Regions from separate parts of the Psychrobacillus sp. FSL K6-2836 genome, predicted to be linked through region 1. Evidence: predicted binding sites of a transcription regulator. Region 1 holds the regulator's gene; each other region holds the start of a gene.
The links. The regulator LexA, encoded in region 1, represses DNA repair genes until DNA is damaged. The targets are predictions, from matches to a motif close to CGAACATATGTTCG.
Positions count from the first base shown of each region.

Region 1 (2,280 bases):
TTGCATCCTTTAACAGGTTAATATCGATCAAAATCTGTTGTTTCAGTTGATAGTTATTGCATCTATAGTAATCATTTATGAGTTTTTTTAGTTCCTCCATAATTAGTTTCATAAGTTATTGCCCCTTTATAGTTATTTAAGCTGACATGAAATTTATATAATTATTTTAACCTATATCTTATTATAAATATTAATACCCATATTTTCGCAGTTTGAACCTTCTGCTCTAATTTATTTGATAAGTATTATGTCAAAAGGCTAATTGTTCATAGTCATGCGAGCATTAACTAATACGAGGGATTAAATCTCTACTTAAAAGAGAAGGGAGGTAAAACTATGTTTATCAGACCAAGCGAAGGAAAAATTACATCGCGTTTTGGGGAAACTCGAAAGAATAATGCGATTAAAGTGCATAAAGGTGTAGATATAGGAAGTGATGGGAGTCCGGCTATAAAAGCAGCCGCAAGTGGTGTCGTGACGAGAGCAAAAGTTATAGGAGGGTATGGAAATACTATAACGATTGCCCACACATTGAATGGTAAAAAGTATGAAACCTTATATGCACATTTAAAATCTATTTCCGTTAAAGTTGGACAAAGTGTTAAACAAGGAGAACAAATTGGTATTAAAGGTACTACAGGCAATAGTACAGGAATACACTTACATTTTGAAATTCACAAACCATCGTATGAGGCTGGTCAGCCGAATGCAGTGAATCCATTATATTATATAAGTGAAATAAGTGTATCAGAAGTACAGAAGCTTTTAAATACAGTAGGTTATAAACTGGTGATTGATGGGATAGAGGGACCATTAACTATTGCAGCAATTAAAGATTTTCAAAAAAACAATAGCTTAATAGTTGATGGAATAGTAGGACCAAAAACTTTAGCAGCTTTAAAGAAGAAATAAAAACTTCTAAGAGATAAAATAAATATGTTAATAACTACAATTTTTAAAAAAATAAAACCCCTCAACCATAAAGGTAAAGGGGTTTTTCGATGATTTCAACGAAAATGTCCACTTTTCGTTGAAATATGATATCGGCTCTTCGTAATCTTACGTATAAATATCTATTTTGTCAAGTCTGCATATCTATTGAATATTGCGATAAACGCCAACGACTTTTCCGAGAATGCTAACAGAATTTACGATGATAGGTTCCATGGATGAATTCTCAGGTTGTAAACGGAAGTAAGACTTTTCCTTAAAGAATCGTTTAACGGTTGCTTCATCCTCTTCTGTCATTGCAACGACAATATCGCCATTATTTGCCGATTGCTGTTGTTTTACAACGACATAGTCGCCATTCAATATACCTGCCTCAATCATACTATTACCCATAATTTCCAACATAAATAAATTATCATCAGCAGTTCCGAAAGTTTCTGGAAGTGGGAAAAACTCTTCAATATTTTCAATTGCTGTAATTGGAATACCCGCAGTAACTTTACCTACAAGTGGTACATGTACCACATTTTGTTTTTCGGCAATACTTCCTAATCCATCAAGAATCTCAATGGCACGTGGTTTGGTTGGGTCTCTTCTTATTAGTCCTTTACTTTCCAGTCGGGCTAAATGTCCATGAACAGTTGAGCTGGATGCCAAGCCCACAGCTTCGCCTATTTCTCGAACAGACGGCGGATATCCTTTTTTTCGAACTTCTTCTTTTATAAAAGCTAGGATGTCTTCCTGTCTTTTAGATGCTTTTTTCATATGCTCACCTCTTTTAGAGTAATTAATCTCTATCCTTTTCTATCTTATAAATAGTATAACAGGCGACCAAAAATAATGCAAACATAGGTTCTAATTATTGTTGACAAAAACAAATGTTCGCATTATTATTAAGTTACGAATTACGAACGCACATTCTATTAGGGGGTATTTTTTATGACCTGGATAAAAGAAAACTATTTTCTATCATTATTTGTAGCGTGCAATATCGCTTTTATAATGTTTATAATAATTTCGAATTCTTTTTCGACAGATGAAAGTCTTCACATTAATATAGAACAAGGCGATTCTTTATGGGAGTTAGCACATGAGTATGGTGTGGATGAAGATAAAAATGTCTGGATCAATAAAGTAATGGCTATGAATAATTTACAAGATGGACAGATTAAAGCTGGGGAAGTGCTTAAAATTCCAGCAGCTGAAAAAAGTTACCATTTCAATCATGAAACGGAGATAGCGGGCGATACAAAATGAAATCAGTTATATATTGTCGAGTGAGTACTGAAAAAGAATCCCAAGAAACATCATTACAAAGACAGGAAGAAG
Region 1 covers NZ_JBBOOM010000001.1:380,223-382,502, reverse strand. The annotation lists gene MKY37_RS01955 (hypothetical protein) at 1-112, opposite strand, end outside; gene MKY37_RS01950 (peptidoglycan DD-metalloendopeptidase family protein) at 337-912, shown strand; gene lexA (transcriptional repressor LexA) at 1,096-1,716, opposite strand; gene yneA (cell division suppressor protein YneA) at 1,891-2,208, shown strand; gene MKY37_RS01935 (YneB family resolvase-like protein) at 2,205-2,280, shown strand, end outside.

Region 2 (2,280 bases), on a different contig from region 1:
CAAAAGCGTCTTTGCTATACTCAACAGATAGATGTATCGTTCTACCAGCCATTTCTGCTTCGCGTGCACGCCTTGCTACATCCTCACACATTTCCAAAACGACTGCCATGACTTCTTTTTTACTACGATAATCTCGAAATAATATTTGTCCTTTTCCATAACTAATTTGTCCTCCTTCAAGAGGCGCTCCGAGCTCGGATAAATCTATCCCCCACGCATGATGAAAAAGTTGGTTTCCCATCACTCCAAACTTCTCCTCGAGCAAAGATAATGGTGTTTTCGCCAATTGCCCAACATTGAAAATCCCCATATTATTTAGCGTCTTTTTTAGACGGGATCCAATCCCCCACATATCACTTAATGGAGTTACTGGCCACAATTTCTCTTGAACGTCTTCATATGTCCATTTAGCAAAACCAGTTTTTTTCGCTTCTAAGTCAAGTGCCAGCTTAGCCATAAGCATATTAGGCCCCATTCCAACCGCACAGGGTAACTGAAATTGAGCATATAGTTCATCTTGTATACGTTTTATCGTTTTTTCAACGGGTCCCCAAAGCTTTTCTGTTCCGCCAAGATCTACGAAACACTCATCGACACTGTATACATGAATCGATTCATATGGGACGAACTGATGTAAATAGCGTGTAATTTCCATCGATACTCGAACGAAAAACTCCATTTTAGGTTCAATAAGATGAATCGAAGGATGATCTGGTATTTCAAAAAGTCTCGTTCCAGTCTTTACACCAAACTGTTTTTTCATAGGTGGGGATGCGGCGAGCACGATACTTCCTTTTCGCTCCAAATCTCCAATGACTGCAATCGGAGTATTCATGACATCCAGACCTGCGTCTGCTGCTGCACAGCTCGCAAAAAAACTACGTATATCAATACATATAATTTGCCGGTTTTTTAGTCCTTCATACATATTATTTACCCCTCTCTAGGAACGTATGTTCTTTATAGTATATTACGAACACAGGTTCTTATTCAATGGTAAATAATAGAGTGTATAAAAAACGTTCCTATAGCAGGAACGCTTTTTTTATTTGAGTTTCATGACAAATTCAAGACCAGTAGGATTCTCTTTCAAATGATTCGTATACTCAGTAAAAACTAAGCTTAATCCTGTTAAATCATCTGGGAGTGCTGGAGATACTACAAATTTCTGTGTAGAATGACCTCCCGATCCCCTTCCACCGGTAGGACGACAATCATAATTTTCATTTATATGTAAATGAAAAGCGCCTTCATAACGACTGCGACGTATTTCCTCCAGATGATCCAAATTTTTTGGAACATCCCAATCTATAGTAAGATATATCACACTTGCATTATCAAACTGTCGAATGAAAGTAATTGAGTATAAACGTTCCGCCTTTTCAATTGCTTTCATAACTGGTAGATGAAGTCTGAAATTATTCGGCTCCACCTGAGGCCGAAAGATTTCCTCATTTCTCAATAATCCAAATAACGAGTTTAACAAATCCTCATAAACACCATACTTTTCCGTCCATTTAGTGATAGATTCAATAGGCGGTACACCTGGATTGTTATTCGAAAGTTCTTTCCGTTGCTTTAACAGTGCACATAATTGTTCATCAATCGTTGAAAGCTGTTGATCATAATAGTCAGTTTGGTCCACTTCTCTTTTTTTCATATTAGTCTCTTCCTCTCCTATTTATCCCGGTTTAACTCATCAATCCGTTGAATGGCGTCATCTACATTTCTAACTCCAATTACTTCTATTGAAAGATTAGATGATTTCACTACCTCATTACCCTCTTCCAAATTTCCAATCGGAAGAATTATATAGGGAAGCCCGATATTATTTGCACTTAGAACTTTTTCCTTTATAAGACCAATTTCTATTACTTTTCCAGATTTATTGATTGCTCCTGTCACACCGATTGGTATATCATTTTTAATTTTTCCTTGTTCTATTAGACTAGATAAAACGAGAGCTAAACCTGCACTGTTCCCACCTGAATTGCTTCTAGAAAGAAACTCATCTACAGATGGATTAGTTGAATCTAAATACGTTTTCACATTCACTGACATCTGCTGAAAATCATCGTCAAGATTGAGTCCGATCCATTTAAAAATTGCGGTACTTTTACCAGCATAGCGAAGAAAATTAGAGACTTCTTTTATGTCAAAAATCAACAAACCACTATTAAGATCGCGAAAAGCTTGTTCCTCTAAAATCTCTTCCTGTTTTATCTGCACAGAATTTACAGCCAACAGATAAATTCTAGAGTTTACTACTAGTTCTTCTGG
Region 2 covers NZ_JBBOOM010000005.1:9,681-11,960, forward strand. The annotation lists gene MKY37_RS22310 (Y-family DNA polymerase) at 1-928, opposite strand, end outside; gene MKY37_RS22315 (hypothetical protein) at 1,046-1,660, opposite strand; gene MKY37_RS22320 (S16 family serine protease) at 1,678-2,280, opposite strand, start outside.
Region 2: the regulator LexA is predicted to act here: its motif matches at 947-960, upstream of MKY37_RS22310 (Y-family DNA polymerase).

Region 3 (2,280 bases), 3.7 Mb from region 1:
CAGTCTCTCGTATTGCTTGTAGGCAAATATCTTTAACGACTCATCTCTATTGAGTAGCGTACCATCCAAATCAAACAGAACTGCTTTTATCATTATTATTCACCCTTTTATTTAGATTCTGTCACTAATTCTATCTCTTTCTTTGGAATTGTCAGCTTACTCACTACTTTTTTTATTTCGTTTCCAATAAAAATATACCCTATAATCATTACTCCACCGAATATCCAGCTAGTAACCCTTAAATATATAAGCATGGAGCCATATGCGTCTACTCCATGTTTGTTTAGCAACCAGGATTTTAATAGTGCTAGAGTAATTCCTCTCAGTACAAAAATTAATGTAAGTAGTTGGAACCACCGTAATAATTCTTTTTTGAAATAAATCATTCTACTACTTTCTCGCGGATATCCTTGTAAAAATGCCATATCCATCATAAAGTATAAGGGTAGCGGCTTTTTAATAAGCATCGATATTAAAAATACTCCACTAAATGCAACTCCCACGAATACTTGGTTCCATAGCATCCTCACTGCAGTTCCTGACAGTATATCAACAACTGTCCCAACAAGTAGACTTACTAATATAAAAATGCCCGTTATGTTAAACTGGCGATCTCTAATAAAATTTATGATCGTATAAATAAAACCAGGTGCTGTAGATAAAAGCATCGCCCAGTAATCCACTAGACTTTCCCTTCCATATGTCCAGATTGCAAACGGTAGAGCCATATAGAATATGAGATCGAGTATGACAGTGTACTTTTTCATTCATATACTCCTTCGATTTTTTTATCTAATCAATTCTTCTAGAATAATCTTCCACATCTTCCTGTTAAAATCCTTCTTTTTTAATTCATACATAAAAACATCATCCACATTGAGAGGATGATGCTTTCGATAATTGCTATTCCAATAGGCTGACGTCTACAATTTCATCAATATATAATTCAAATGAGCGAAAAGGGTCTTCTAGTTCGATTGTTCGTTTCCTCAAATCAATCCATTGTATTGTACCGCGGTTATAGATAAATTCTCCCTCTTTCCACCGTTTTATTTTGATTTCGACATTTCGTTTCATTGCAAGTACGATTTGATCCTGAATAGCTTCATAGTCAAACTCATTTAAGTCTGGGCGAGGTTCTTTTTTTATCTCTTCACTATACTCACGAAGCATTTTCACATGCTCTGGTAACATCATCGCTACCCATTTTTTTGATCCACGATCCTGTAACTGGGATAAATCTAATTGGTTCCAATCTTCCTCGAAGTTAGCCATGCTATCACGTTCTTTCTTTTTCATTTATCATAACGAACATTTGTTCTTATTTCAAGTAGAAATAAATGGATACAAAAAAAGACGCACCCATGACAAGTGCGTCCATTTATTTACATCAATTCTTTTGCGAGTAAACGGTAAACGCTTAACCTTTTTTCTTGTGAATGTGGAATGCTACAAATCATCGCTTCCTCAAATCCAAAAGTGCGTCCATTTATTTACATCAATTCTTTTGCGAGTAAACGGTAAACGTTTAACCTTTTTTCTTGGGAATGTGGAATGCTACAAATCATCGCTTCCTCAAATCCAAAATGAGCCTGCTCTTCTTGCAAAATCGTTGCTACCTCTTTTGGTGTACCAACTAAATGAATTTTGCGGTTTTCTTGAATCATCATACGGTCCATTTCGGTTAAAGGATAGTTTTGCGCTTCTTCCGGTGTTAATGTTTGGCGAATTTGACCTCTCATTAAAGAGAGTCTCGAAATATCTTGAGGAAGTGCTTCATATTCTGCTTCTTCCTTTGTTTCAGCAACTGTTACCATATACGTTACGTTGATTTCTGGCTTCTCCATTAGTGCAGAAGGCTTGAAGTTGCTTCGGTAAGTATCGAAAATTTCTCTCGTCATCCCACCTTGGAAAAACTGAGCAAATGAATAGCCGACTCCTAATCGACCGGCTTGAATAGCACTATTTCCAGTGGAACCGAGCAGCCAAGCTTCTGGTAATACAATATTCGCTGGAGTGGCGATTGTTCGGTTATATATACTATCTTCTGGCACTTCATCGTTCAGTAATTGTAGCGTAGTCGTTAGTTTTTCATACATATTATTTAGCATCGGCTGACGACCCTCAGAAAGAGCATACATTGCATAATTATCTCCCCCTGGAGCACGACCAACACCAAAATCAATACGACCGGGTGAAAACGCACTTAATGTTTTAAACACTTCCGCAAGTTTCAATGGTGAATAATGCATCATCATTACTCCACCGGTCCCAATACGG
Region 3 covers NZ_JBBOOM010000001.1:4,092,688-4,094,967, reverse strand. The annotation lists gene MKY37_RS19895 (HAD family hydrolase) at 1-93, opposite strand, end outside; gene MKY37_RS19890 (VC0807 family protein) at 108-767, opposite strand; gene MKY37_RS19885 (YolD-like family protein) at 904-1,299, opposite strand; gene MKY37_RS19880 (LLM class flavin-dependent oxidoreductase) at 1,494-2,280, opposite strand, start outside.
Region 3: the regulator LexA is predicted to act here: its motif matches at 1,309-1,322, upstream of MKY37_RS19885 (YolD-like family protein).